Regions from separate parts of the Priestia sp. 40 genome, predicted to be linked through region 2. Evidence: riboswitches for the same ligand, from Rfam matches in the RefSeq annotation. Region 2 holds a riboswitch; the other holds the start of a gene.
What was found. A riboswitch is a leader RNA that binds a small molecule or an ion and turns the genes downstream of it on or off. The one in region 2 is predicted to bind cobalamin.

Region 1 (15,650 bases), on a different contig from region 2:
CGATTAATCGTGTGGATACAGATAAAGTAGTTCCTATTATTGAAAAAGAGCTCAAATCATCGCTTTCAGCAATAGAGTTAAAACCTATCGTGCATTCGATTGTCGGAGAAGTGGTGAAAAATCAGTATGATGAAAAAGCGCTCGATGTTCTTTTAAATAAAGGAGAGAGCTGGATTAAAAAAGAAGAAACGCAGTATCAGCTCGGAAGTATTGCTAAAAATGCGCTGGATAATATTGAGCTTGACGGTATTTTACAATTTGCTCTCAAATCATTTCAAAGCATGATTAACGAAGAGAAGCTAGGGTCTATTTTGCAAAATCTACTGCTCTCTATTACAGGTCGTCTTCGTAATGAAGATGATGAATACCGCCTTGCTTTGGTAAATGGAATTAGAAAAGAGCTGCAAGGCTTGGAACACAATGAAGAACTTCTTGGAAAATTAGAAGTATGGAAACAAAAATCGATTAATGAGTTAAATGTAACGAATCAATTAACAGAAATCGTTGATAAAATGAAAACGAAAGTGACAGCATTCATTGAAAGCCCTGAATTTATGAAAAGTTACGCCGTTCCTTACGTAGAGAGCTGGCTGAATGCTCTTGAAGCGGATGCAGAGCGTCAAGAAGCAATTGATACGGCTATTCAAAAGCAAATCATGAGCTTTGTAGACGAGAATCATTCGAAAATTGGACAGCTTGTTCAAGAAAACTTAGATAAATTAGATGATGAAACACTTGTGGATATGATGGAAAACAATGTCGGAAAAGATTTGCAGTGGATTCGAGTGAACGGCGCTCTATGTGGATTCTTGATTGGTATTGTATTAACGGTTATTAAATTAGCGGTATAAAAAAGAAGCACGCTCCTTTTGGAGCGTGCTTTTTCTATTAATCATCTATTTCTACACTGATTACGTCACCGTTTTTCGCATCTACTGAAACAGTTGCTTCACGTTGATCAGCAGTGTCAATTTCAATTTCATATACTAAACGGTTGTTTTCTTGGTCTAAATCCGTTTCGTTAACGGTTCCTTTAGCACTTTTTAAAGCTGTTTTTATCGCTTGATCTAATGAAATGGCAGGGGAAGCATTTTGGAGATTCTCTTCTTTCTCATCATCATCTTTTGGGTCTTCATCAAATTCAATGATTTTACCGCTGCTGCTGTCAATATCTACATCGTATTCTTTATTACCTTTTGTGATGTCTACTTCATATTGTTTAACGCCGTCATCTACGGCTAATTGGATATTTGTAATGTCACCGCCGTCTGTTTTTTGAAGAGCAATGTCTTTTGCCTTTGCTTCTTCAATCGTTGTGGTTTGCTTCTTGTCATTGCTTTTGGACTGATCTGTCATGGCATATGCACTTGCACCTAATCCACCGACTAATACTGCACTGGCTAAAACGGTTGTAATAACTTTCATATGTTACGGCCTCCTTGATTTGTTGTTAAGACTATCTTAGCCAATGAACTTTAAAGGAAAAGAAGAAGAAGTTTAAAATTTTCTTAGAAATAAATAAAAATGGATAAGAAAAAGCACAGCTTTCGGCTGTACCTTTTAATCATCATTTTCATAGGTGATGGAATCTACATGTCCAGAGTAAGCATTTATCATTACTTTAGCTTCTCTTGTTTTAGACTGATCAATTTCGACTTCGTAGAAGGTTTGGCCTTCTTCCTCTTCTATTTCAACTGAGGAAAACGTTCCTTTTACTTTTTGTAAAGCAATATCTCTTGCTTGTTCCATTGAAATGAGAGGCTCGTCGGATGTAGGAGAAACTGGTGGCTGCTCGCTCTTTTTTTGTTCTTCTTCTGTATCATTTTTAGTTTGAGTAGACGTTTGTTTCTCTACTTTTTGTTTGATTAATGACTGGACTTCTCCATTTTTTCCATTTACTGTGATGTGGTATGGAATATCATCTTTAAGCAAAGTTATTTGATAAATCGGTTCATCATCTTTTTGAGAAAAGCTTGCATTTTCAATAGTGCCGCCATATTTTTGCTGGATGATACTGCTGACGTCCGATTCGGATAAAAGTGTATCAGGCCGATTCACTGCTTTTGCTATTCCGTAAAAGCAAGCTGAACCAACGGCAAGAAAAATAAGTATAAAAAGCACCGTTTTCTTCATACATTCACCTCCAGTATCTTAAAAAGTAGTATAGCAGGCAATTCTTAAAAATCTCTAAGAAACGGTGAGAAATTAAAGAGGAAAGCAAACCGTTACGGATGTCCCTTTTCCTTCATCGCTGCTAATCTCAATACGTCCGCTATGAGTTTCTACAATCTTTCGAGCAATGGATAATCCAAGCCCTGAACCACCGGTTTCTCGATTTCTTGCTTTATCTACGCGAAAAAAGCGTTCATACACGTTTGATAAGTCTTCTTTTGGAATACCAATTCCTTGATCTGTGACCGTAATCATAAAGCTTTCACTTCTTGTTATAGTTACTTCCACTGCTTTTTCACTATATTTAATGGCATTATCTAAGAGGATGTACAGCAGCTGCTTTAAGCGTTTTTCATCGGCTGTTACGACGGGCTGATCGGTTTTTACGTTTAAATAAATGGTTCGTTCAAAGGCTTGTTCTAGATGTTTGATTGTTTGTCTGCAGACGGCCGCCGCATCTACGTGTTCCATGTGAAGCTTCCACTGCGACTCATCTTTCGCAAGCACCAGCATTTGAGACGTAAGCTGTTTCATGCGCAAAGACTCAGAGTGAATGGCTTCGATGGCTTCTTCTAAAATATCTGGACGCTTCATTCCCCATCGTTTTAGCATATTGGCATAGCTTTCTACAACGGTCAGCGGTGTTTTTAATTCATGAGAAGCATCGGATACGAACTGCTCTTGCTTTTTATAGTTTTCCTCTAATAAATCCATCATATTATTGAAGGTATTGGCCATTTGATCTAACTCATCTTTAGAAGAAGAAGAGAGGTCAATTTTTTTAAATGTGCGAGACACTTGAATTTCTTCCATAGTATGAATAAGAGATTTGATAGGCCGCAAAATAATTTTACTTAAAAGCCGTCCGGCAAATATGGTCGGAATTAATATAACAAGAGAGGCAATGAGCAAGATAAATTTTAATGTCTGCAGAGATTGTTCCACATCTGCCAGCTGTTCTGTGACTTCCAAAGAAACAACTTCGCCGTCCGTCCAAATGACGGGAGTATGCGAAATTGCGTATAGGTGGCCGTCGTCTTCTTTGATGGTTGTTTGTTCATTTGAATAATAAGAATAAGGTAAGTCCTGAAGCTCTTTGGTTTGATCAGTAACCGATACAACTAAAGGACTCCCTGATTTAGGCAAAATGCGAATCATCCCGTTAGGAGGCAAATAGGCACGAAGCAAATTGGCTTGTTTAACCGTCGCACTCGTTTGTTTCAGCCCATTTGTTACGTTGCTTGTTTCTGCTTGCAAACGTTCAATTGCGTTGTCTTCCATGGTTTTCTTGAAAATGAAGTAAATCGAACTGTTTGCAATTACTAAGAGAATAAAAAGCAGGGCAGTTGATGTAAGGATAATCTTTGTTTGCAGTTTCATAAGCTACTCCTTAAGCATATAGCCAACGCCGCGCACTGTTTGAATGTAGGGTGTTGAAAATGGAGCATCAATTTTTTTGCGCAAATAACGAATGTATACGTATACAATATTCGTGTCTCCGTAGTAATCGAATCCCCATACGTTTGTAAGAAGCTGTTCAAAGCTTAGCACTTGATTGTTGTTTTGAAGCATATAGACAAGTAAATCATATTCTTTAGGAGTCAGCTCAATAGCTTCATTTTCACGCGTGACTTCTCGCGTTTTTTCATTAACAACTAAAGTTCCTAGCTGCAGAGTATCTGCTTCTTTTTCAGCAGGAGATGCTGATGCAGGATGGCGAAGCCATACGCGGATACGTGCAAAAAGCTCCTCAATTTGAAAGGGCTTTGTAATGTAATCGTTCGCTCCTAAATCTAGTCCGCTTACCTTATCAGGAAGGGCGTCTCGAGCGGTTAATAAGATAACGGGCGTCTGATCATCGTTTGCTCGAATGCGACGAAGTACTTCGAGTCCGCTCAGTTCAGGAAGCATCACATCTAAAAGCAGCAAATCCCAATCGTGTTCTTGAAACTCTGCCAATCCTTCTGTGCCCGTATAAGCCATGCCGGTTTCATAGCCTTCATGTTCAAGCTCGAGCTGAATTAAACGAGCAATTTTGCGCTCATCTTCTACAATTAAAATTCTGCCTTTACTCAAAAAAATTCCCCCTTGTGTCTATGTATAGTTGCGTACATTATAGCATGGAGAGGATTGAGGTGTATAAAAGCAGCTGGAGGTTAGCCCGGCTGCTGATTGGTTGAAAGAGGAATATGCAAGGTAATGGCAGTGCCTTGGTTAGGAGTGGATTTCACTTCAATATGCCCTTTATGAAGTTCGCAAATCGCCTTTGCGATACTCATGCCAAGTCCAGCACCTTCTGTTTTTTCGGTTGTATTTGTGCCGCGGTAATAGCGGTCAAATAAATTTTTCTGCGTTTCTTCATCCATTCCAATTCCATCATCTTGAATTGTAATCAAGACGTGGTCACTTTTTAGAACGGTCAAAATTGTAATAGTGGTGTTCTCCGGATTATGTTTAATAGCATTAAAAATTAGGTTATCAACCATTCGTTCAAACCACCGTGCATCAGCTTGAATAAAAGGTTGAAGGTGAACGGGTACATAAGAGAATTGCACATTTTTAATGGTTCGATCGTTAACGAATTTTAAAACAATATGCTGAAGCAATTGATGAACGTCCACTTTTTTCGTTTCTAAGGCAACCACATTATTTTTAAGCTTAAAGGCCAGTGAAAAATCTTCTACAAGCCCCACCATATATTCACTTTTGTCACGCAGCGTTTGGCCAATTTCTTTTAGCTCTTCTTCGTTCCAATTGTAATAGCCGCTTTCAAGCATATGGCCATATCCTTGAATTGTTGAAAGAGGTGTCCGCAAATCATGTGATATTCCCGTCATCCATTCTTCGCGAGTAGTCTCTAGCTGCTTTCGTTCTTTTTCAGCTAAGCTAAGCTGCTCTGCCATCTCATAAAAGGCTGTAATTACTTCTGAATAGAGGCGATATTGAAAACGTACTTTTCCATTTTTCCGAAAGACGCGCTTCCGCTCTTTTTCTGTTAGCACTTCTGAATAGTTTCCGCTTCCCATACGTCCGAGCCAGCTGGTGAAGAGAAGTAAGGGCCCACCGTAGCGAAAAGCGTTCCAGATGGAGAAAGTGATAGTGGCTATAAGAACAGAAACCGCCACGATGATGGAGATCATCCAAGCTTTTCGGATAATAGATTCATCGGTTATACTTTGGTAATTATTAGGGGTATAAAAAACCCATGAAATTTTCTTCTTTGGATCATGGAATACAGTAACTGTTGAATCATATTTATCTTGTTCAATTTTTCGGGAAATAATTTCTAAAGGATCGTAACGTGTTTTTTCTTTAGGCATTCTAATTGAAGCTAAGATATCACCTTTCTCATTTAAAATTTGAAGCGAAGCATCTTTTTCTTTTAACGCCTTTTTGATAAGAGGGATATCGCTTTTGGGAGGCACACTTTGTTTATTATATTTAGCATACAAAGCATATAGCTGTTCTTTTAAATCACTTTTATAGCCCAAAATATAATAAGTGGGTGTAGTCAAAAAGGTATCAAGTTCTGTTACGACATTATAGCCTTTAAATTTTTTGGTTTTATCCATTTCTAATAACTCTGAAAGACCGTAGTGCTTAGGTAAGTCTTTTGGGGAGTTAACTTCTCCAATTACTTTTCCTTGTTTGTTCAGTACTTGGTACCATAGTCCTTCTTGTTTAAGTTGTTTTGCTAAATCATCTGAAACGGTTGCTTTTCCACCTTCAACTGTTGTATCCCCGGTTAATACGCTAAGTGATCCAGAGGGTAAGTCTCTTTTGATATCTTGCTTTGAAAGGTAATAAGCTAGAAACATTAAAGCGCAAAAAAGAACGCAGCAAACACATGCAATAATCGCAATAAACTGAAACGAAAAATGAAAGGTCAACCTTCTTTTAATTGATTTCATAGTGCTTTTCCATTCACTAATTTATATCCAAGCCCTCGTACCGTAACTAAGTGTTGTGGACTGCTAGGGTTATCTTCGATTCTTTCTCTAATTCTTCGAATATGAACGGTTACCGTATTGTCGTCTACGAACTGGTTATATCCCCAAACGGCTTCAAGCAGCTGTGATTTAGAAAGAACCACGTTCATGTTTTTACAAAAATGAAGTAGCAGCAAAAATACTTGTGCGGGGCAAGCAAGCGTTTGACCATCTACAATGAGCTCTCCAGCGGATTCATCTACGATAAAACGATCAAACTCATAGCGATTTGAAGGCTGTGATTCCATTTTTACAGGACTTCTTTCCGTCAGCGCTTGTTTTCTGCGCAGTCGTGCTTTAATTCGTGCCGCAACCTCTAAAGGATTAAATGGCTTGGTTACGTAGTCGTCTCCGCCCATGGCGAAACCCGTTAACACATCCAAGTCAGATACTTTGGCTGTTATGAACAGGATATATGCGTTTGAGAGCTCACGAATTTTAGGACAAATATCAAATCCGCTTTTATCGGGAAGCATGACGTCCAACAAAATAATATCAATCGTTTTATTATGTAAAACATCTAGCGCTTCTTGAGCGGTGTGAGCTTTATAGATTTGGTTGAAGCCTTCTTTTTTTAATACTGTCTCCAGCATTTTGACAATAGCAATTTCATCATCAACTAGCAATATAGATGCATCTTCCAATATAAATCACCTCTGTTTCATTTCATACGTATTCGATTTTAGCATAAGAACATTACGAAAAGATTAACAAAATTGGAAAATGTTAAAGAAAAGATAATCTCCCGTTTATTTTCTTGAAACCTTCATTTCATATACTAAATATACAGACACATAGTAAAGGAGTTAAAAGGATGAGTAATGATGTTAGGCGGGTTAAAGTAATTGATAGTATGAGAGGATTCAGCTTGTTTGGTATTTTACTAGCGAATATGCTGATTTTTCAATATGGTATTTACGGAAAGGATATGATTCATCTCTTCTCGCTATCACCAAGTGATTCAGCAGCCTATATCTTTTTAAAAGTCGCGGTAGAAGAAAGTTTTATGCCAATCTTTACTTTTTTATTCGGTTATTCAATGGTGAAGATGAAAGAAAGCTTAGAAAGAAGGCAGTTAGGAGTAAAAAGGCATTTCTTTCGCCGCTTTTTTCTGCTTCTAGGGTTTGGCCTACTGCATGGAGTACTTTTATGGGAAGGAGATATTCTTACGTTTTACGGAATGATGGGGATATTTTTATTAGTTTTCTTTTTAAACCGTAAAGCTAAAACGCTGTTGGTATGGGCATCGATTTTACTAGTTCTTACGGGAGCAGCTGGTTACGGTTCATTAAACGATAATATGTATCTTCTTAGTGATAAACAAACGCTTACCACATACGTAAAAGATACGATTCATGTTTATGGAAGTGGAACTTATGAACAAATTAAAGACCACCGCAACAACGTTGATCCGATGAATATAGCAGGATATAAATTTGCTTTTGCCTTCTTGTTTACACCATTTATAATGGGTGCTTTATTTTTGTTTGGCATGTACGCAGGGAAGAAAAAGTGGTTTTACGACGTTTCAGCTAATCAAAAACAGTATGGCCGTTGGGCGGCCGTGTTGATTCCGCTTAGCTTATTGTTAAAAGGAACTATGTACGTATGGCCAGATGCTAATTGGGCTGGTTCTACACATATGTTAGGTGGGAGTCTCTTATCTCTTGGTTATATTGCAGGATTTGCTTGGGTATATGCGAAATGCGAGAGGTCATTTTTGATGAAGACTTTTGAAAGCGTAGGCAGGATATCGCTTAGTAATTATTTAATGCAAACGGTTATATGCACGACGATTTTTTACGGTTATGGATTAGGTTATTTCGGAAAGCTCGGCATGATAGCAGGGATTTTTGTCTGCATCGGTATATACGGAATTCAGCTGATCGGCAGTTATATGTACGTGCAAAAATTCCAAACTGGACCGGTGGAAAAGCTGCTGCGCATATGGACAAATTTTTCTTGGAACGGAAAGCCCAAAGAGAAAAAAGCTTTACCGGAGGAAATAAATCATCCTTTTGTTGGATGATAGCAGTCAAACTTATTTACGAGGAGATTTTCGAAATGTGGGCCATTAGTGTGAAAGAGTTTCAAAGCTTATTTAAAAGTGTTAAATCAATTATCGTTATTTTAATCGTATGCGGTGCTTCCTATGGAATAGCCCATCTAGTTAGTCAACTTGGAGGTCAACTGACGAGCGCACAGATTCGAGATGGAGCCAACGGGGGGATTTTGGTGATGCTTCTCGGGTTCGGACCTTTGTTTATTTCAAGTCTTTCTCATAATGTTATTAATCAAGAAATTAAAACAAGAACAGCCAGGTTTTTAGTTACCAAAACATCAAGAGAGCGTATTGTACTAGGGAAATTCTTAGGAATTTGTTGTTTCTGGCTTGTTTGTATCTCTATTTCTTTTCTACTGATTGGGTTTATTTCGCATCATTTTTCTTTTTATATATTTTTAGAGTGCCTGCTATTCACCGTTTGTATCATTTCATTTGTTTTAATGCTTTCAGCTTTAATACCAAGTCCAACTCATACTATGTTTTTATCAATTATTTTATCGTTTGTTCTACCGGTACTGAGTGGATGGAGCATATTTTCATCAAAAGCGTACATTGCATGGTTTAAGTATGTGACACCCTACTACTATTTAAAGTTGGAGAAAGGGTATTTAACGGTTCTTCTTATTTTTGCAGCACTCTGTTTATGTACGGCACTTTGGAGTTTTAAAAGGAGAGAAGTATAATATGTATGCTATTGAAACAAGTAAATTAACTAAAAAGTGTGGATCTAAAACAATTGTTAATAGTATTAATTTGCAAGTCCCACAAGGAGAAATTTACGGATTTTTAGGGAGGAACGGAGCAGGGAAGTCTACATTTATTAATATGCTTACCGGCGTTTCATTCCCTTCAGCAGGAGAATTTACGCTGCTGGGACAGAGTGATATTGATTTAGAGCTTCAGAAGAAAATAGGTGTGCTTCCTGACTATGCTACCTTTTATGATGAGATGACGGCACTCAATCATTTGCGCTATTTTTTAAAGATAAACGGACATCGTTTTTCTAAAGAACACTGTAGTAATGTACTGAAGAAAGTAGGATTAGAAGGACATGACCATCAGAAAGTTGGAAAGTTTTCATTTGGAATGAAAAAGAAGTTAGGAATTGCTCAAGCGATTGTAACAGACCCAGATCTTATCTTTTTAGATGAACCAACTTCTGGAGTAGATATTGAATCTGCTCTCCACATTCATGAATTAATAAGAGAACTTCAAAATCAGGGCAAGACAATTTTTATGACGTCTCATAATTTAAATGAAGTTGAGAAGATTTGTACACGTGTAGCGATTATGAAAAATGGTGTTATTTTAGTAGAAGGGACAATGGAAGAACTGCGTTTTCAATACCAAGCGAAAAAAACGGTGATGATTAAACATGATCCTTACCCAAGCAGTCATAAAGAATATATTCAACAGTTTTTCCGTACGGTGAGTCCGGACGTGGAATACCATCACACGTACACAAAAGTGATGCTTCAAAAAGAGAGAAATATCCCTCTGATTATTCGCGAATTGATTCAATGCGGCATCGATATTTATCAAATTCACGTAGAAGAGCCTTCTTTAGAAGAAATCTTTTTGCAAAAAAACATCGTGGATCATTCGCAGGTAAGTTAATGGGCAAAAATCTGTTGGCTTACCACTCAGCCTGACTACGTTATTTATAAATACCAGTTAGGAAGCTTCTGACAAAAACATGTTCATTTTCTTCAGAAACTGATAAGATAGCTAATGACATTTAAAAATAAGAAAGGATTTCGATTATGTTATCAGCTATTAATTCAGTAGACTATACCATTTTCCATGCGGTGAATCAGTACGCCTCGCATGTGAAGTTTGTAGATTCGCTGATGGTATTCTTTGCAGATTATGCCCAGTATGTACTTATTGTTTTACTCGGCTTGTTTTTACTTATTAATAAAAACGGCAGCCGTGTTGTAGCATTCCAAGCTTTATGTGCTTGTGCCACAGGAGTCATTATCAATAAAGTGATTAGTTTATTTGCTTATCGAGATCGTCCATTTATCTCTCACCACGTGAATCAGCTTATTGATCACGCCGCGAATTCTTCATTTCCAAGCGATCATGCTACGTCTGCATTAGTTATCACTTTTACCATTTGGCTACATTTCAAACGTTCAGGGCGCATGTGGGTTGTAATGGGTGCACTCATTGCATTTTCACGCGTATGGGTTGGCGTTCACTATCCATTCGATGTGTTAACAGGAGCTATTCTAGGCTGCGTGCTCGCGTTGTTTATTCATTATGTTATTTTTAATACCAAAATTATGAGAGCTATTACCAATCTGTCTATTTTTCGAAAATCAGCTTATGACGGGCAGTCTCAATATTATTAAGAAAAAGCCGCAAATACGCGGCTTTTTTTATTGGGAAATTTTTAATGCATTTAATACTTGTTTTTTAAAATTAAATTTTGTACAATTAAATTACAGAAACGATAAATAAAAAACTTTTAATAAAATTACTAAAAAAGAGGAGAGATTTATACATGAAAGCTTTATATGAAACAACAGTCGTTAACACAGGTGGAAGAACAGGAGAAGTTCATTCTTTAGATAATATCTTTAATTTAGATGTTGCAACACCTCCAGCACTTGGTGGAGAAGCAACAACAGCAACAAACCCAGAGCAGCTATTTGCAGCTGGATACAGTGCTTGTTTCAACAGTGCGTTAGAATTTATGTTGAAAAAACATAACGTAGAAATCAAAAGCAGTGAAGTAAAAGCTACTGTTCAGCTGCTTCCAGATAAAGCTGATCAAGGAGTAAAAATTGCTGTAGCGCTTGAAGCTCATATCGAAGGCTTAGATTTAGAAACAGCGAAAAAATATGTAGACCTAGCTCACTCATACTGCCCGTATTCAAAAGCAATCAGCGGTAACGTAGACGTAACGGTAGAAGTAATTTAATTGCTTTAAAAAGCCCTGCTAAGCATGTAAAGCTTAGCAGGGCTTTTTTATTTGAATTTTCTCTATTCATTTGTAAGCGGTACTAGTATAATGAGGAAGAAAATGAATCATTCGCACAGTTTAGGTGCTCTTACATAGCGTAAGAGGTAACAGGGAATCGAGTGCAAATCTCGAGCGGTCCAGCCACTGTAAGCAGGGAGTTTTCTATCTTATCGTCACTCAAAACGGGGAAGGCGGTAGAAAATGATGATCTCAAGCCAGGAGACCTACCTATTCTGTACACTTGACTCTTCTAGGAAAGAGGCGGTGTATCAAGGTACGCAGTGAGCAATTGCTGTTTATTTTCATATGCCGACACATCCTCAATTTCTATAGAATTGAGGCTTTTTTATGTTTTATTTTAAAAAAAGGAGTGTAGGAAATGGAAGGTTTATCAGTTTTTTTACTTGTCTTTTTATTAGGAATCAGGCACGGATTGGATGCAGATCACTTAGCTTTTATTGATGGCCAGACCCGATATAATTGGCGAATGGGGAGCCGTTTTGCCCCGTGGGTCGGCACGCTGTTTTCACTAGGTCACGGAGGAATGGTGGCCGTCACGGCCGGGGTGCTTGGCGTGGTGATGAAGAATTTTACGTTTCCATCGTATTTCGATCATTTTGCATCCTGGGTATCCATTATCTCCCTCTTTCTAATCGGGACATTAAACACATATCATTTGCTTCGAACCAAAAATAAAGAGGAAGAGTTTGAGCTGAGCGGGTTAAAAGGGAAGTTTATTCCGAAAATCGCAAAAGGAACAACGAATCCTTTTTTAATTATTCTTGTAGGAGCGTTGTTCGCTTTAGCAGCCGAAACGGTCAGTCAAACGGCCGTGTGGTCTCTAGCTGTAGGGAACGCAGGCAAGTATACGCCGCTTTTATTAGGACTAGTATTTATGTTTGGTATGATGCTGACAGATACAATCGATTCACTGATTGTACATAAAATGGTGAATGAATCGAGTAAGTTTGGGCGATCTGCTTCCCGCTTGATGGGCTGGGTTATTGTTGTCCTCGCGTATGGTGTGTCACTCTATTTAGCATTCACTTTCTTTAACCCATGGGCCGAAGTAAACTTTGAAATGGTTGGCGTTATTCTGTTTATTTTTTTAGTGTCTATGTTTGTTTTTGTGAGTGTGAAGTCAAAAGGGAAAAATATTAAAATAAATGTCAATTAGTCAAACGAAAGCTTTAATCTGTTGAAGATTGAAGCTTTTTTGTATGAATTTGTTGAAGTTTATGGCTATTTTCGGTCTGTTATGAATAAGTTAAAGTATTATCTGTATTTAAATGATGGAAAATTGTCTGAAAACCATTATAATTAAGGATAATTTAAGGTCGTTATGTGAAACGTAGAACATAGTTATACGTACGATAAATAAAAGCATTTAATGCAAGCAGCAGGGGTTGTTTGGAGGAGGAATTGATTTGAGTCAGGTAATGGTAGAACAAAGTGTATTTAGTTATTTAAAAGAACACGAACAAGAGATGCTTGAAGATTTAGTTGGATTTGTGAAAAAAGAATCACCGTCCTACAGTAAAGAGTTAGTAGATCAGTGTGGAATGTATTTAACGGAGCTGTTTCAAAAGCGTTTAGGGGTAGGGTACGAAATTATAGAAGAAAAAGAAGTAGGAAACCATTTGAAATTTACGATTGGAGAAGGAGAAAAGCAGCTTTTAATTATCGGTCACTTTGACACGGTATGGGAAAAGGGAAGGCTGAGTCTAAGAACAGAGGGAAACAAGCTGTACGGTCCGGGAATTTTAGACATGAAAGGCGGCATTGTGCAATCTATATGGGCGATTAAAGCGATTCAAGAGCTTGGCTTATCGCTCGATAAAAAAATTGTGTTTTTCTGCAATTCGGATGAAGAGATTGGGTCAATTTCTTCTAAAAAATACATTGAAGAAGAAGCACAAAGAAGTGAAGCAGTGCTAGTAGCGGAACCGGCTGTGGCGGGTTCAGGTGCGTTAAAAACGTCGCGCAAAGGAGCGGGAATTTTCACCGTAAAAGTATGGGGACGAGCAGCACACGCGGGTAATCACCACAAAGAAGGAATCAATGCGATTGAAGAGCTTGCGCGCCAAGTGATTTTCTTGCAGGGCTTAACAGATTATGAAAAAGGTACAACGGTGAACGTTGGAACATTTACAGGAGGCAGCGGTACAAATGTAGTGCCGGAATATGCAGAAGCACACGTAGATTTACGTGTTTCTACAGAAGAAGAAGCGAAACGTATGACGGATATTATTTTGAACTTAACACCCATCTTAAAAGGGATAAAGCTCGAAGTAACGGGAGGCATGAACCGTCCTCCGATGGTGAAGTCTAAACAAACGGAAGAGTTATTTGAATGCGCTCAGTCAATTGCGGCCAAACTGGGTATGAAATTAGAAGAAGCGGCTGTTGGCGGCGGAAGTGATGGCAATTTTACAGCGGCCATTGGTGTTCCCACGTTGGATGGATTAGGAGCATGCGGAAAAGGAATACATGCGGAATATGAACATATTCAAATTGATACGTTGTCCGAGCGCTCTTCTTTATTTGCGAATTTACTGCTTCAAATATAAAAAAAGCCCGCCTCAAACGGCGGGACTAACCTGAAAGCTTATATTGGGAGAGTATAAGCTTTCTTTTTTATTTACTGCTTTCTTCTTGAAGAGAAAAAGCAGTTTCTTCTTTTTAAATACCACTTTATCAAGAGCAAGGAACTGGCTTCCTGCAAGAAATAGGTGAGCAGACATTGCAATTAAAGCGATATCAAACTCAAATCCGCCAACAAATCCGCTTTTAAGCTTGGCTGTGAAAATAGCGCCGAGCATTACTGCTATAAATAAAGCACCTATGACTCTTGTTGCTAAACCAAGGATAATAAGAATACCACCTACAAGTTCAATTGTTGCAACAATATATGCCATGAAACCAGGGATTCCTAAGCTATCGAAGAACCCTACTGTATTTTCAATCCCGCCTTGCCATTTTTGAAAGCCGTGTACTAAAAATGTAAAACCTAATACTAAACGAATAATAAGTGAACCAATTTCGACGTTTTTATTCACTTTACTTCCTCCTTTAAGTGTATTTGAAAAACACTACATTATGTAGTGTGAAAGCCCGAAAAAAGAAATGTAGTAATTAAATCAGAAAGTCTTTCTTATTTGGATAATTTTACAACATTATGAACATCACACTACACATTGTAGTGTGATGTTTGTCCCCAGTCAAGTGAAAATATAAAATTAGACCATTTGGCATACAAAAGTTTTCGGAAGAGCACTTGAAAAATCCTTTAATTATGTACAAGTTAGTCCCTTATTTTCAATCTTATTCTCCAACATGCTATACTGATGGCGGAGGTGTTACGATGCGTTTAGAAAATAAAAGAGTTATTGCGCTTGTTAGTGCAGACTTTGAAGATCTAGAACTATGGTATCCAGTGATGCGTCTTCGAGAAGAAGGAGCAGAAGTACATTTAGTTGGAGAAAAAGCAAACGAAACGTACGTGGGGAAATACGGTGTTCCAGCCGTATCAGACTATGCTTTTAAAGATGTTGATCCAGCTGAATATGACGCTATTTTAGTACCTGGAGGCTGGGCGCCGGATAAACTGCGCCGCTACCCTGAAGTAATTGAAATGGTTCGTCATATGGATGAACAGCAAAAGCCAATCGGTCAAATCTGCCATGCAGGATGGGTATTAATCTCTGCAAAAATCTTAGATGGCCGAAACGTAACAAGTACGCCAGGAATCAAAGATGATATGGAAAATGCGGGAGCTATTTGGCATGATGAAGCAGTCGTAATCGACGGCCACATCATTTCAAGCCGCCGTCCGCCAGACCTTCCTCCTTATGCAAAAGCATTTGCTGATGTACTAGCAGAGCAATAAGAAAAAGCCGAAACCAGTGTGGTTTCGGCTTTTTTTGTAAGATCCGCTAAAAAAGAAATGATAAAGTAAATAAAAAATAATCATTAAAAAAGCGAGCAGATGCATCTGCTCGCTTTTGTTCGTGTTTCTTATCAGTAACTTGCTTTTTGCAAGTGTAAAAACAAAATGATTACTTTCTTTATAAAATCCATGATTACGGTTTTTGTATGTTTCGTTGTTGTTAGGGCACAATTAGCATTGATTGTGCTTGCATGGATTTCATCCATTGCCGCGGTTTGTTTTTCCACATGATCGATTAACCTAAACGACGCAAGCCCTACCTCTCTTGCATCCTTACGGCTCCGAAGCCGATCCAGTGTGAATAAGTTTTGTTCAAAGACATGTGTCGAATGCCAGTATTTTTACCTTGCATTGTACGATACATCCTCTCAAGTTACTTTCACTATGTCTAGCTCTTAAAGAAAAGCCAGAAATCTAAATATAACACCCTGGTTAACCAATGTCAAATAGAAAATATGATTTTTTCACGTGAAACAATTTCAGTTAAAACAAGGTTAAGTAAAG
Region 2 (15,650 bases):
TGGCATATGAAGAATATATGCGTCAGTTAGTTAAACCAATGCGTCAAGAATTAACTCAAGCTGGTTATGAAGAATTAACAACAGAAGAAGCCGTAGTTGATTTTATGGAAAATGTTGAAGGAACAACTTTTGTTGTCGTTAATTCAGTTTGTGGGTGTGCTGCTGGTTTAGCACGTCCTGCAGCAACGCAAGCGTATTTACAGTCTGAGCAAAAACCAAATCAAGTGGTAACAGTTTTTGCCGGTCAAGATAAGGAAGCAACAGCTAAAATGCGTGAATATTTCGGAGACATTGAGCCTTCATCACCGTCTATGGCGCTTTTAAAAGGAAAAGAAGTCGTTCATTTTATTCCTCGACACGAAATTGAAGGTCAGCCGTTAGAAGTTATTTTTGAAAACATTTTAAATGGCTTTAAGCAGCACTGTTCATAAAATGTCCTGCTTTTGTCACATCTAGTATATAGATTTTTAAAGAAAAATCGCATATACTTTATAAGAAAAAGGATGTCTATGGGCATCCTTTTTCTTTATGTAAATAGCCAAACAGTGTAGGGGGGAGTTATGAAAGTGATTGTTACGACTGCTGGTCGAACAAATGAACAGATGATTGTAAAAGCCAAGCAGGTAGCCGCTGATTTAAGTATACCTTTTGTAACAAGAGAGAAGAAATCTGTCGCAGATCTTCAAAATCTTGAAGCTGCAGACGTGCTGGTTGTCGGTAAAAATAGAGTAGAATTGCACGTCCAAAATGAAGAAGAACCTATTTTTTTTCATCCAAATTCCGCTATGTTTAGAGTGAAGAGATGGCTGCGCGGAGAACGTGATCCGTTTATTGAAGCTGCTAGTTTGGAAAACGGAATGAGCGTGCTTGACTGTACACTTGGTCTTGCGTCGGATAGTATGATGGCGAGCGCAGCGGTAGGGAAAAGTGGAAAAGTTGTCGGACTAGAAGGCAACCGCTATGTAGCTTATTTAGTCAAACAAGGACTTTTAAATTGGGAAAGTGACGTACAAGAGTTGAATGATGCAATGAAGCGTATAAACGTGGTTCATCAAAATTTTGAATCGTTTTTGGCGTGTTGTGAAGATAATTCTTTTGATGTTGTCTACTTTGACCCTATGTTTCAAGAGCAAATTGATGGATCGAATGGAATTAACGGTATTAAAGCAATAGCACTGTATACCGCGCTGACACCAATGGCTATACAAGAAGCAAAAAGAGTAGCCAAACAAAAGGTCGTGCTCAAAGATCATTGGAAAAGCAGTCGTTTTGAAGAACACGGATTTACCGTGCAAAAACGAAAAACATCAAAATTTCATTACGGGACAATTGATATACAAAAATAAACAAAAAAGTAAAATGGATAACGTTCATTGAAAAGACTTCCAAAACCTTTTAGGAATTAAAAAGTTTTGGAAGTTTTTTTTATGAATTTCATCTAAAGTTCATAAAAGTATGATATATTTTTGAACATAAAAATACTTTTGTGTTTAAGCATCCAGCAAAAAAGGAATATCTTGTATAGGTTTCCGCTCGGTGTGACAACCTCAAACAGAAGAAGGAAGGTGCTAACTAAAAAGTCTTCGAATGCCCGTAGACAGCATAAATGAATAAGCAAATATAGGTAAAAAATTAATAAGTATGTTACAATACCTAGTGAGTTATGATAATGAATTTTACGATATGAAAAGACCATATGGGAAAAGATGAGAAAGGAAAGATACGAATGCCTAGATGGATAAAAAGAATGCTAGTTGTATTTATTACAGTATTTACATTTGGGCTTGTCACTCCACCAGAATATTTATACGTTGATGATGCAAAAGCGGACAAGCAACATAAAGCAGGGTATGTAAGAGAAACAACTCCTGTCACAGCTGTTATAGAAGATATTCATTTGCCATATGAAGAACCAAAATATGAAGACGTTTCATCATTTGTTACGTATGCAATGGAATCAGCTGAAAAACAGTCAGTGGAAAAATTCGGAACAAAAATTGGGCCTGTCATTGAAGATGAATTTCGTCAAGCAGTGTTACCTAAAATTGAAGAAGTGCTGACCGACATTGGCACTGAACGTGAACAGTCAATTCAGAATCTCGAGATAAGCGAGCACCCTGCTGCTGGCTACGGTGAAAAGATTTTCCATGTATATGACCGGGAAACCGGTCAGGACTTAATACGATTTCATGTACGGCGCGAAAATCCTCCAAAAGATGGATACTGGTTTAATTTTCACTATCATGCAGCTGCAGATAATTTTCAAAAGCATTATGATTTAGGGAAAATTTATTGGAACCGAAACATGCCGCCTAAATGGTTTAGCTGATAATAGACACAACATTCTACGATTTCGAAATGTTAGCTTTTTTAAGCTAGCATTTTTTTACGTCTAAAACCGTTATGGTCTAAATAAGCTGAAACATTAGCACAACGATAAAAAAATCGTTTATAATGAAGTCAGACTTCTTACCATAGAATAGTGAGAAGGAACGAATAGATGCCGGAGGTAACACAATGAAACAATTTACGGAAGAAAAACAATTTCGCGAACAAATTAAGAACGAAACACTAAGCGTTGGGATTTTTACGACAACGTGGTGTCCTGATTGCAAACGTTTGGATATGTTCATTGATGAAATCGTTGACGAAAATACAGATAAAGCATGGTTTAAAATTGACAAGGATGAGTTTGAAGAACTTTCTGCTGAAAACAATGTAATGGGTATTCCGTCTCTTCTTGTATATAAAAACGGTGAAAAAATTGCGCACCTGCACAGTGCAAATGCTAAAACGCCTGAAGCGGTCCGTGAATTTTTAGCAACTCTTTAATTCCCTAAGCTGCGAGAGCATTCTCGCAGCTTTTTTTATGAGAATGGCTATTTCCATTTTTCGATGAGTGGGGTATACTAGGACAAGTGAATAATCGTAAAGCAATAAGGTCTCAATTTAAAGATTGAGTGAAAAGGGAAGTCTGGTGAAAAACCAGCGCGGTCCCGCCACTGTAAGCGCTTTGTGCGTAAGTCAGGAGACCTGCCTTATTGTTAGCTGTGAAACCTTCGAGGAAGGGTGAAGCAGGGTAATGAACATACATATCAAGTATAGTGAACGGATTCTTTTCCTGCTTATCTTGACGTTACCTGCTTTGCTTTCAATTGAAAGTAAAGCTTTTTTATTTTGAAGCTGCCGGCGAGCAGTATACATAGTCAAAGCGGAAAAACGGGATAGCGCTGCTTTTTGCATGATCATTTGCTTTTTCTTTAACGTGGAGGTTTCGTATTCACAATGAACAATATATAGGGGGAGTATTTAAATGAAAAAATGGCTTTCGTATTCCATTATTGCACTGTTAGTCATCGTACTTGCTGCATGCGGTGCAGGCAGCCAAAGCAACAGTGATAAAAAAACGAAGCAAGATACAGCACAAACGTCACAAGCTGCGTTTCCAGTAAAGGTAAAAGACGCACGTGATAAAGAAATTACGTTGAAAAAACAGCCTAAGAAAATTGTTTCATTAATGCCAAGTAATACGGAGATTGTATATGCCCTTGGCCTTGAAAAAGAATTAGTCGGTGTCACAAGCAACGATGATTATCCTAAAAGCGTAAAGAAAAAAGCGCAGGTGGGAGATATGAACGTTAATGCAGAAAAAGTTATCGCTTTAAATCCTGATTTAGTCCTGGCACACGCTTCAAGTATGGGCGTTTCGGATGAAGTATTTAAACAAATTGAAAGTGCGGGTATTCCGGTATTTGTTGTAAAAGATTCAACAACGTTTGATACGGTTTATGATTCTATTACGCAAATCGGTAAATTAACGGGTAAAACAAAAGAAGCTAATCAAACAATTAAAGACATGAAAGAAAAAGTAGTTTCAATTGAGAAAAAAGCAAAAACGATTTCAAAAGAAGATCGTAAAAAAGTATGGATAGAGGTATCAGGAGCTCCTGAGGTTTATACAACAGGAAAAGGTACGTTCATGAACGAAATGCTTACTATGATCGGTGCTGATAACGTAGCTGCTAGTGAAAAGGGTTGGGTTAAGTTTTCTGAAGAGCAAGTTGTTAAGCTAAACCCTGACGTTATTATCGCAACGTATGATGCAGACAAAAATGAGATTATGAAGCGTCCCGCTTGGAGCAGCATGACTGCTGTAAAAGAGGGTAACATCGAGAAGGTTGATCAAAACAAAATCAACCGCTTAGGACCTCGTATTGTAGATGGCTTAGAGGACTTAGCAAAAGCAGTATACCCTGAGGTGTACAATAAATAAAAAGAGGGACCATATTCCAGTTCGAATTGAAAAGGGGATTGGTCCCTTTTCACATCTTAAAATTGAAGAACGGCCTGAGCTTTTAATCATGAAAACCGAGACGTCTTATAAAACATACAGCTCAGGCGTTTTAGGAACAGGCATCACGGAAACGGACACCTTTTACAATCGATTTGTTCATAAAGACTATTATTCAGATACTCCTTCTTTAGAGTATGAGCAATATTTGATGAAAGAAAATGTTCGCCATGAGCAAATCGTAGGGTTGATGACAGCCGTTTGGTTAAAAGAAAGAGCAATTTACTGTTATGAAGGCTACGGAGTAAGAGTAGCTTCCGTGATAACGGCTGGCGTAGGAAACGCAGTGGATATTACAGCTGACGAAGCTGTCCCGTTCTATTCCTCTCCCGGTACAATTAATATGTTTTTTTTCGTGGAAGGCACGCTTACGGATGCTGCGTTTTTACAGCTTTTTATTGCGGCTACAGAAGCCAAAACAAAAACGCTGTCACAGCTGGGTGTCATAGATCCAGCTACAAAGACGATTGCTACGGGAACATCTACAGACAGCATCTCAGTTGCAGCGTCTCAGCAAGGACCATTATATGAATATGCAGGCTCTATGACCGCTTTAGGTCAAGCGGTAGCCAAGCTGGTAAAAATAAGCTTAGAGCAGGCACTTAAGGGAAAGAGGTGAAGAAATGAGTATTACGCAAGCGATAATTGCACACCTGACGGCCATGACGATTGCTTTACTCATTGACCGAATCATAGGCGACCCAGAAAATTGGCCGCATCCCGTTCGCTGGTTTGGCAAGTGGATTTATTGGATGGATTCCAGATTAAATAAAGGTGCAAGAAAACGATTCAAAGGATTGCTTCTTGTGATAAGTATGGTGGTGCTCGCAGGAGTTGTTCCTTTCTTATTTCTCCATGCTTTGTACGGAGTTCATTTTATACTAGGTGTTTTAGTAGAGGGCGTAATAATTGCAACTACCATATCCACTCGTTCCTTAAGCGAAGCTGCTTATAAGGTGCAAAAGCCGCTTCAGCTAGGAGATATGGAGAAAGCTAGATATGAAGTAAGCATGATTGTGGGACGAGATACAGATCGTTTGTCAGAAGGAGAAATTGCCAGAGCGACGGTAGAGACCGTGGCTGAAAATACAAGTGATGGTATTACAGCTCCGCTTTTTTATGCATTTATAGGAGGAGGAGCCCTAGCCTTTTTTTACCGAGCTATTAACACATGTGATTCGATGGTTGGGTACAAAAATGACCGCTACTTTCTGTTCGGCTATTTTAGTGCAAAAACTGATGACGTATTAAACTATATTCCGAGTCGGTTAACTGCAGTGGTGATGACCGCTGTCAATGTAGCAAAAAGCCAATATTCTCTTTGGCATGTAACGAGTTTGATTAAGCGCGATGCTAAAAAGCATCCAAGTCCAAATAGCGGATACGGGGAAAGCGCAGTGGCTGCTCTTTTAGGTATTCAACTCGGCGGGCTTAATACATATAAAGGCATAGAATCTAATCGTGCAAAAATGGGTGAACCACTCATTCCCCTGCAAGCCGGTCATATTGAACAAGCTGTTTTCATTATGAAAAGGACGGTCTATGCTACGTGGTTATTATATCTTTTGTTAGGAGGAATTATTAGTGCTATTACCTACACATGGAGCTAATCCTCATGTCTTTTTAAAAGCAATAGGGGCAGAGAATTTGTCGCATCTAAAAGACTTTAGCGTGAACACAAATCCTTTAGGGGCTCCCCTTGTGCTTCACGAAAAGTGGAACGAATTCAAGGATGCAGCGTTTAGTTATCCTGATCCTCAAGTAATAGAGCTAAAAAATAAACTTGCAGCTCACCATTGTGTTTCAGCTGCTCAAGTGCTGCCTACAAATGGCGCTGCTGAAGCGTTTTTCCTTATTGCTTCTTTATTTTCAGAAGAGAAAGCAGGGATTGTACAGCCGACTTTCGTTGAATACGAACAGGCAAGTAAAGCTTATGGATGTGAAGTGACGTACGTTCCTTTGGTTGAAGAAAGTGGCTGGAGCTGGGATATAGAATTGGTTATGAGTATTCTACCGGACATAAAAGTACTGTGGATTTGTCACCCGAATAATCCAACGGGCGTTATGTATAATCATGAGGAGTGGATGAAAGTAGTAAAAGCTGCTGCTCATCATGGTACATACTTAATGATTGATGAGGCATTTATTGATTTTGTCGAACATCAGCCTTCATTTGATTCTCTTATTCTGGATTATGAACATATCATTATTGTGCGTTCGATGACAAAGATGTTTAATATTGCCGGGCTTCGGCTTGGCTATATCTTGGCAAATGAAAAAGTCATCAGCGAGATGTCTAAAAAGCAGCCTCCTTGGAGTGTAAATGGATTGTCGCAGCAAGTAGGGATGATATGTGTAGATGAAAAAGACTTTGTGAAAAACACCGTACATTATATTAAACAAGAACGAAAACGGATCTTGAGTCAACTCAAGGAATGGGGGCTTTTGGTTTCTCCTTCTCAAACAAACTATTATCTTTGCAGCGTTCCGTCTCCTATTAAAACGCGTGAATGGCTTGGCTATTTAGCAAGCCACGGTGTGGTAGCCCGACATACTGAAAACTTCCCATTTTTAAATGGACGCTATATCCGTTTGGCTGTGAAAACGAAAGAAGAAAATGACTATTTACTTAAAGTAATCAAACAAGGACTCGATGAAATATGATCATCTTTATTAGCGGAGGCGTTCGAAGCGGAAAATCACGTGCAGCGGAGAATATGGTTCAAACTTTTTGTACAAAGCGCGCTGTTTATATTGCCACAAGCCGGCAAACAGATAATGAAATGAAAAAACGCATTCAGCTTCACCAAAAAGAACGCCAGGCAGCGAATACGTCTTGGGTAACGATCGAACAGTCTGTAGATTTACAACAAATTCTTCCAAATCTTCAAAGTGATGATGCTGTACTTTTGGATTGTGTCACGAACTGGCTTGCCAATGAGCTTTTTTTAACAGAAAAAAGGTGGCAAACAAAAGAAGGCAAACAAGAGGTTTTTCATCATATGATAAAAGCGCTCGATAAGCTGTTTGCGCAGTCTCAGACGGTCGTGCTAGTATCTAATGAACTGTTTGAAGCGGGTGTGTTAGAGGAGCCAACATATAGCTATATGCATATGTTGGGGAAATTACATCAGTATATTGTAGAAAAAGCAGATGTGGCTATTTGTGTAGAAGCGGGACTTTCCCGTTTTAAAAAAGGAAAGGAATGTGTAAGCAAATGAAAGAATGGATAGCCATACTACGAATCTCTCTTCAGTTTTTTACGATCTTACCACTGGCTAAAACCGTTCAATGGACTGAAAAAAGGACAGCACGCTCACTTTTTGTGCTGCCTTGGATTGGCATATTACTAGGTTTAATGTTTTATAGCTTTTTACAGCTGCTTCACTATTCACCTATCACTGCTATTGTTAGCAGTATTTTAGTTTTGCTTTTGCCGCTTGTCTTAACGGGTGGTCTTCATGTAGACGGGTGGATGGATGTAAGTGATGCGTATTTTTCCCATCAGTCAAAGGAAAAGAAACTGCAGATTTTAAGCGATCCGCACGTTGGGTCTTTTGCTATTCTTTCTCTTATTGTTCTGCTTCTGCTGCGCTTTAGTGCAATCTATGAATTAACGTCTCTGTCTTCTTTATCGGTTTGGGCATGTATAACCGTCTTTACACTTCCAAGAATCGGAGCCGCTTTCTTAGTGATGAGAGATAAGCCCGCTAAAGATACGGGGCTTGCTGCTTATTTTCAAAAAGGAGTCACCAAACGGTCTATTTATGCATTTATCGTCATGAGCCTATTCTTAGTTGCTATTTTCGCTGTTTTTATGGACAATAAATTCATTATTCTTTTCTTTGCCGGTTTTTTGTGGCTGTGGATACGGTTTTATCGTTCGCAGTTTGGTGGCGTAACAGGAGATGTTATAGGGGCAACCATTGAAGGAGGAGAAACGTTTTTATGGATAATTCTTTGGTTATCACATGTATTCGTCACGGCATGACGCTTGAAAATCAACAGAAAAAATATATAGGGTGGAGTGATCCGCCTTTAAGTATAGAAGGGAAAAATGAATTAAAAGAGCTTTTTCTAGAGCCTCAGCTCGTGATTTCCAGTGACTTAAAAAGAGCGCTAGAAACAAGTTCAGTTGTTTTTCCTAAATCTCAGGTGGTTAAAAGTAAAAATTGGCGTGAGCTGCATTTTGGAGATTGGGAAGAGAAGACGTATGAAGATTTAAAAAACATACGGGCATATAGAAATTGGATTGACCACTGGACAGAACATACGCCTCCGAATGGTGAAAGCTTCTCATGCTTTTCAAACCGAATTTGGGAAGCTTGGGAAGAAGCAATCGATTTGGCGGCCAGTCAGCAATTGCATCACATTGCTATTGTTTCACACGGCGGACCACTGCGTTTACTTGCATCCCATTTTAAACAGACAGCGTCACTTTGGGATGTTTCTTTTTCTTACGGAGAAGGTTTTTCAGTAACGTGTACATACAAACAGGCAAAGGAGAGAAGAGCATGCATTTCGTATTCGGCGGTGCATTTACCGGCAAAAGAAAATGGGTGAAGCAGCATTATGCCAGTGAGTCGATAAAATGGCATTGTTTGTATGAAGACGCTGTTTTGCCAGCGTTTGAGTTCGAAGAAAGTTACATCGTGCTAGAAGGATTTGAGCACTATGTTAAGGAATTAGTACATAGCGAGCTGGAGTCTCCGCACCTTGTTGTTAAAAAGTTAATACAGAAGTGGAGAGACAGCGGTGTATGGGAACAGTTAATAGTGATTGGAACTGAAGTCGGCAAAGGGATTGTTCCTTTAGATCCAACAGAGCGGCAGTGGAGAGATGAATGCGGGTATGCGTATCAGCATTTAGCGGCACATGCCAAGAAAGTAGATCACATTTGGTACGGAATTGCTAATCGATTGAAGGAGGAAGTACAATGAACATTTACACAAAAACAGGGGATAAAGGGCAAACAAGCTTAATTGGAGGAAGAGTAAATAAAGATGATATTAGAGTGGAAGCATACGGTACGATTGATGAGCTAAATGGCTTTGTAGGTCAAGCGATTTATCAGCTGGATGACACCACACTAAAAGATGTAAAAGAAGAGCTAGTTACGATTCAACATGAGCTTTTTGACTGCGGAAGTGATTTAGCATTTGCAAAAGATGATCATCCGTACAAAGTAACAAATGACATGATATCAGTACTTGAAAAGCGCATTGATGTCTATATGTCAGAAGCCCCGGCCATTGAGCGTTTTATTTTACCTGGAGGCACGCCTGCAGCGACAACGCTTCATATTTGCCGGACGATTACACGCCGTGCAGAACGGCTTGTTGTTGGCGTGCAGCGTGAGCATAAAATTAATGTGGCGGTGCTTCAGTATTTAAATCGTTTATCCGATTATTTCTTTGCTGCGGCTCGAATTGCTAACGCGCGAGAAAATGTACAAGACGTAGAGTATATTCGCAGTGCCAAAGTATTTAAACAACCTAAAAAATAACGTATAAAAAACGGTCGAGCTAAAAGCGATCGTTTTTTTTTATGAGCTATTTCGATAGGCAAAATAAAGCTATAAAAAAGAGGTAAATGCATCTATAATGATAAGAGACAGAGAGATAAAGAAAAGAGGTTGAGAAATGAATCAAGATTCTAAACGAGCAGGTATTGTTTATACAGCCAGCGCTTACGTTATGTGGGGGCTTTTTCCGCTTTACTGGAAGCTTCTTGGCGAGGTGAATGCGAATGAAATACTCGCTCACCGCGTTATATGGTCATTTGTTTTTATGCTTTTACTTTTGCTTGTGACAAAGCAAATGAGTTCTTTAAAGAAGACGCTTGGTTTATTATTTCGTAATACGAAACAAGCGGTCATTTTATTTGTGGCATCAGTGCTGATCAGCATCAACTGGTTCGTTTACATTTGGGCGGTTAACCATAATCATATTATTGAAACAAGTTTAGGTTACTACATCAATCCGCTCGTTAGTATTTTGCTTGGTATAGTCGTTTTAAAAGAGAAGCTTAATTTTTGGCAGGGTGCTTCTGTTGGATTGGCTGCTATAGGTGTTATCGTTATGACAGTTACATACGGACATATCCCATGGGTATCATTAAGCTTAGCGTTTAGCTTTGGTTTGTACGGTCTTGTAAAAAAGACTATTCAATTAGAAGCAAAAGTAGGATTAACGATTGAAACGATGATGGTTGCACCTATTGCAGTTATTTATTTTATTTTTCTTTTAGTGAAAGGATCTTCAAGTTTTTCCCTTCAGTCGCTTGATGTGAGTTCTCTTTTAATTGGAGGCGGTATTGCTACAGCTATGCCACTATTGTATTTCGCTAAAGGGGCCCCACTTATTCCGCTATCGATGGTCGGTTTTTTACAGTACATTGCTCCTACCATGACGCTTTTATTAGGGGTATTCGTGTATCACGAACCGTTTTCTAGCGTGGAGATGATTGCCTTTTTGTTCATTTGGGGCGGATCGGTGATGTTCATTTTATCTAAAACTAAGTTCATGAGCTCTCATCAGCCGAAATTCTTTAAAGGGCGTTCAGCTTAACGGACAAAAAAGCGGATATCTTTAGATATGCGCTTTTTTGTCTGCTGTAAAGAAATAAAAACGGAGACGGAAAAGTCACCGTATGTATACTTTATAGCTTCCGCTTGAAATGAGCGTTCAACTGACCTTGAAGCATTTGGTTTTTTACTTCTTTCATTTTTCTCGCTTCATCTTTTTTAGCCAGTTCTGTGCGTATTTCACTCGTTTGAACTCCTTCTTCTATACGATCGGCAATATCCATTAATCGTTCGACGTCTGAAAATGAATATTTTCGGATACCCGTATTGGTTCGGTCCGGAAAGAGCAGGCTTCTTTTCTCATAGTAGCGAATTTGCCTTTCTGATAAACCGGTTAATTCTTTTACAATCCCAATAGACATGACTTTTTTATCTCGATATGACGCTTCATTCGTAGACAATCTCCCTCACCCCTGAGTACGTAGTAGTATGTTATTATTATAAAGGAAAAAAATACAAAAATTTATAACATGTAATACATTCTAACATATATATGTTATATTTTTGAATTACTATGTGAGAAAAAGTGACATAAATAATGAAATAGGGAAAAGAGTCCTATAAACTAATGATTAACTCGATCCCAAGTGGTTAACCATACAGGATAAAGCCTTGTGGTTAATCACTTGCTTTCAAAATGATGAATAGAAAATAAATGTGAGAATATACATAAATTCTAAAAGGGAAGGGCGTTTTACATGGCGGTGCAACAATTGAAAAAAGAAGAGATTATTGAGCTGGCAAAAGAAATTATTGAACTCGATTTGAAAAGAGATGAAAAATTTGAAGAATTGACAGAGTTAGCCGGGAATCGTGCATATGAAATTTTGCGCAGAGTACAAAATGCCTGTTTATGAGTAATAAAAAAAATCCCGCCTAGAGCGGGATTTTTAATGAGATTGCTGTTCAAGATTAAATAATTCTTGTTTCATCTTAGCGTGATCGAGGTTTTCCCCTATAAAGACAAGAGTGGTGGGCAGCTTCATCATTTCTTTCATATATAGAGGCATGCCGTATGAATATTGAAACGAATACGTATCGTTCGAATGAGTAAAGCGCATATAACCTTTAATGCGATAAATGGTATCTGGCATTTGGCGCAGCCAATTTTCAAATAATTCAAGATCCACTTTTTTTGTAAACTCATATACAAATGTTTTCAAATGAAGATGATCTTCAACATGAGCCTTATGGTGCGGCTGTTTTTGAGACAGCTGAGCTTTTTGAATTACATCAAGCTTCACGCGGGAAAATGTCGTTAATAATGTCCTGGCACTAGCGTTAATGGATTGAATCTCAAAAAGCAGGGAAGACTTTTCTGACTCAGACAGCATGTCCGTTTTATTTAATAAAATTACATCCCCATGTTTTACTTGTTCTTGAAGAAGTTTTTGAAGTTGAATGCTTAAGGAACCACGTTCTTTCCATCTTGTTGCGTCCAGTGTGGTGATAATACTTTTAATCGTAACTTGATGCGCAAAAAGAGGAGACATACAAGCATCTAATACTTCAATCGGATGGGCAACTCCCGTTGTTTCTATATAGATAGCATCCAATGTGTTCTCCTGTAAAAGTGAATGAAGCTGCGTTTCAAATTGACCTTGAATCGTACAGCATACGCAGCCGTTTAGCAATTCTTTTAACGGCGTGTCTTCTTCTACTTCATTTGAGTCAATCGAAACTTGGCCAAGCTCATTCATCACAACAGCAATATTGCGATTACGATCTTTTTCTTGCTGAAGCAGCTGTTTAAGCAACGTTGTTTTTCCGCTGCCTAAAAATCCAGATAAAATGTAGATTTCTGTTTTCATTTCAGTCTCTCCTATGTAAATAACATTGTTTAAATCGGAATTTTTCCGATTGCGGGTTGGTAAATAGTATATCCAAGAGGGTATAAATGTCTAAACGTAAATTTTTATGCTTTTTTGTATTCATTATAACAACTTTAAAAGCGCTATGGCTATCTTTTGTAGAAAACTCAAAATACAATGAAATAAGAATATTATAAAATTTCAAACTAGCTGTGCTACAATAAAAGAAAAAGAAAAGGGGAGCAAAAGTTATGCGAATATTAGTTTTAGGCGCAGGCGGCGTTGGCGGTTATTTTGGAGGCAGGCTTGTGGAAAAAGGGGAAGATGTTACTTTCCTTGTCAGAGAGCGCAGAAAAAAAGAGCTGGAACAAAACGGACTTGTGATTAAAAGTGCACACGGTGACTTCACTTCACCTGTACAAGCTATTACAAAATCTGAGGTGAAAGGACCTTATGATGTTATTTTGTTCACAACGAAGGCTTATCATCTTACACAAGCAATTGAAGATGTTCGTCCTTTTGTAGGGAATCAGACCGTTGTAATACCTTTGTTAAACGGTATGGCTCACGTCGCTCCATTGCAGGAAGCTTTTGGGGAAGAGAAAGTCATTGGAGGGCTGTGCTTTATTGAAACTACTTTAAACCAAGATGGAGATGTCGTCCAGACGAGTCCTGCTCACAGACTTGTATTTGGTGAATTTAAGCAGAAGGACACAGAACGATTACAACTGATTGAGCAAGCGTTCAGTGGTACAAAGGCTTCGTTTGTGAAAAGTTCATATATTGAACAGGATATGTGGCATAAGTATTTGTTTATTACGGTTATGTCAGGCATGACTACTCTTATGCGTGCCCCTGTTGGCCCAGTTTTAGCAGCAAAAGGCGGGCGTCAATTTGTGCAAGAACTTTTTAAAGAAGTGGAAAATATTATGATGGCCTACGATGCACCATTAGCTGAAGGAATTATTGAACAGCATATGAATACGATGGACAAAATGACGTATGACATGAAGTCATCGATGCAGCGTGACATGGAAAAAAGCTCTCAAATTGAAGGAGACCACCTTCAAGGATATTTGCTGAAGTTAGCTGAAAAATCGTCTATACACGTACCGCTTCTTCAAACTGTACATACGCATCTAAAAGTATATGAAGAAATGTTAAAAGGTTATAAAAAATAATGACAGCAAAAATTGATTTAGCAGTCATGCAGGTACTGCAAAAGCTGCTAAGTACAGCAGAAATGGGACAATTGCCTTCCGCTCCTGGCATTTATTTTTTCTTTGATAAACCCGGCAGACTTTTGTATATCGGAACCACGACGGGCTCTCTATCAGAAAGAGTAAGAGCTCACGTTGCAGGAAAAGGTGTTAGCAACACAAAAAAATTTCATAAAGAAATTTATGCTGTTGGATATATTGAAGTTCATGGATTAAAAAAAGAATTAGATATGTTGAGAACGATGCTTGTAAATGGTTATTTTCCAAAATACAATAAACAAGATGTAAAAAGAAAAAATGAATACGACATTTACACCGTTCACGGCAGAGTCCTCAGGGATACAGAAGTTGATAAGAAAAAAGTCTCCAAGCGAAAAACGGTGCTAAAGCCAACGTTAAAAGAGATAGAGATTCGCCAAGAAAACAGCGATATTACATATGCACGAGTCGCAAATATGAATGCTGAAGATCGAGTGAAAAAATTGTGGTCTTGTCAAGAAGCAGGAGCGCAGCTGCATCTTCCGGAGTCGAAAGTGTTAGCAATAAGTGACCGGCTCTTAAAAGAGCAGTATACATTTCAGCGAGATATGAAAAAGAATATGATGTTTACGATGCGGGATTTAGTTGTTATTCAAGTGTTGTTAAATTTAAATCCGACTCATGATTTGAAAAAGAGAGAAATAAAGGAAGCCATCAGTTTAGTGCGTAAATTTGGCATAGAAGAAGCTCTTCGCATCTCTGAAAAATTACTCAAAACGTAATAAAATCCATGATCATTGTGATCATGGATTTTATCATTTATCATTCACATTTAAGCTAATTCGTCAATAACTTTTGGTAGAGCCATAATGGAAATAACGCAAAGTGAACTGACAACTTGATGCATTTCAAAAATGGCAATGATGAATAACATCAGTGATATATATAATTGAAGGCCTTTTAATCCCCACGGCTTGCGATCGAAAAAAAAGTCGCTAAGTACAAATACAAAGAAAATGAGCGAACTGAACAAAATAATCATGGATGTAGACATGGAACGATCATAAGCAATGATAAATAACAAAGCGAGAAGCGACACAACAGATATAACTTTTAATGTTTTAATCATCGTGTTTTTATTCACTTTTTTCACCTTCATTTGTAGGATTGATCTTTCATCCTCATTTTATAGGATAGTCAAAAGTTCTAAAAGTCAAACGAATAAATCATAACAACAATTTAACATCTTTATACTACATTTACATTGAGAGAAAAAAATGGGCGGGTTTTGAGCTTTGTGCACTTCATTGACGCGTGCAAAGAACAAGTGCTATAGTATGTTTGCTCTAAAAGCTAAAGGAGCAAAGTTTTCAAAGGACGTGACTATGTGAACGAAACACTATTAGTAATTGATGGATTTAATTTATTAAGCCGCTGTTATTTTGCTACTTCTTATGGAAGAGATGAAGCAGCGTTGACAAGAAACAGTAAGGGCCAATTTACGAATGCCCTGAGAGTAACGATTCAAAAAATGCATGCATTGATTCACCAATATGAGCCAAGCCATATTTTCGTCGCTTGGGATGTTAAGCGTGAGGATACAAAACGTAAAGATACATACGCATTATATAAGCAAACAAGAGCAGAGCTGCCTGAGCCGCTGATTCAGCAGTACGAAACGTTAAAGCAATTTTTTGACACAG

Region 1: another riboswitch for cobalamin. It lies ahead of ACO1DI_RS18075 (sodium:proton antiporter); the one in region 2 lies ahead of ACO1DI_RS19375 (ABC transporter substrate-binding protein).

Annotation. Positions count from the first base shown of each region.
Region 1 covers NZ_JBMPZA010000015.1:620,501-636,150, reverse strand. The annotation lists gene ACO1DI_RS18135 (DUF445 domain-containing protein) at 1-851, shown strand, start outside; gene ACO1DI_RS18130 (PepSY domain-containing protein) at 889-1,425, opposite strand; gene ACO1DI_RS18125 (PepSY domain-containing protein) at 1,561-2,133, opposite strand; gene ACO1DI_RS18120 (HAMP domain-containing sensor histidine kinase) at 2,206-3,552, opposite strand; gene ACO1DI_RS18115 (response regulator transcription factor) at 3,556-4,248, opposite strand; gene ACO1DI_RS18110 (sensor histidine kinase) at 4,329-5,990, opposite strand; gene ACO1DI_RS18105 (response regulator transcription factor) at 6,080-6,805, opposite strand; gene ACO1DI_RS18100 (DUF418 domain-containing protein) at 6,976-8,190, shown strand; gene ACO1DI_RS18095 (ABC transporter permease) at 8,226-8,909, shown strand; gene ACO1DI_RS18090 (ABC transporter ATP-binding protein) at 8,911-9,843, shown strand; gene ACO1DI_RS18085 (undecaprenyl-diphosphatase) at 9,990-10,583, shown strand; gene ACO1DI_RS18080 (organic hydroperoxide resistance protein) at 10,736-11,155, shown strand; cobalamin riboswitch at 11,261-11,443, shown strand; gene ACO1DI_RS18075 (sodium:proton antiporter) at 11,577-12,374, shown strand; gene ACO1DI_RS18070 (M20 family metallopeptidase) at 12,604-13,767, shown strand; gene ACO1DI_RS18065 (DoxX family protein) at 13,780-14,256, opposite strand; gene ACO1DI_RS18060 (type 1 glutamine amidotransferase domain-containing protein) at 14,562-15,086, shown strand.
Region 2 covers NZ_JBMPZA010000016.1:176,448-192,097, reverse strand. The annotation lists gene ACO1DI_RS19395 (BrxA/BrxB family bacilliredoxin) at 1-431, shown strand, start outside; gene ACO1DI_RS19390 (class I SAM-dependent methyltransferase) at 567-1,346, shown strand; gene ACO1DI_RS19385 (YpjP family protein) at 1,727-2,329, shown strand; gene ACO1DI_RS19380 (thioredoxin family protein) at 2,518-2,832, shown strand; cobalamin riboswitch at 2,923-3,055, shown strand; gene ACO1DI_RS19375 (ABC transporter substrate-binding protein) at 3,314-4,273, shown strand; gene ACO1DI_RS19370 (adenosylcobinamide amidohydrolase) at 4,362-4,970, shown strand; gene cbiB (adenosylcobinamide-phosphate synthase CbiB) at 4,975-5,961, shown strand; gene cobD (threonine-phosphate decarboxylase CobD) at 5,936-7,015, shown strand; gene ACO1DI_RS19355 (bifunctional adenosylcobinamide kinase/adenosylcobinamide-phosphate guanylyltransferase) at 7,012-7,572, shown strand; gene cobS (adenosylcobinamide-GDP ribazoletransferase) at 7,569-8,342, shown strand; gene ACO1DI_RS19345 (histidine phosphatase family protein) at 8,300-8,914, shown strand; gene ACO1DI_RS19340 (bifunctional adenosylcobinamide kinase/adenosylcobinamide-phosphate guanylyltransferase) at 8,866-9,291, shown strand; gene ACO1DI_RS19335 (cob(I)yrinic acid a,c-diamide adenosyltransferase) at 9,288-9,857, shown strand; gene rarD (EamA family transporter RarD) at 9,994-10,920, shown strand; gene ACO1DI_RS19325 (MerR family transcriptional regulator) at 11,012-11,338, opposite strand; gene ACO1DI_RS19320 (hypothetical protein) at 11,636-11,794, shown strand; gene ACO1DI_RS19315 (CobW family GTP-binding protein) at 11,828-12,748, opposite strand; gene panE (2-dehydropantoate 2-reductase) at 13,000-13,929, shown strand; gene ACO1DI_RS19305 (GIY-YIG nuclease family protein) at 13,929-14,729, shown strand; gene ACO1DI_RS19300 (hypothetical protein) at 14,780-15,091, opposite strand; gene ACO1DI_RS19295 (5'-3' exonuclease) at 15,335-15,650, shown strand, end outside.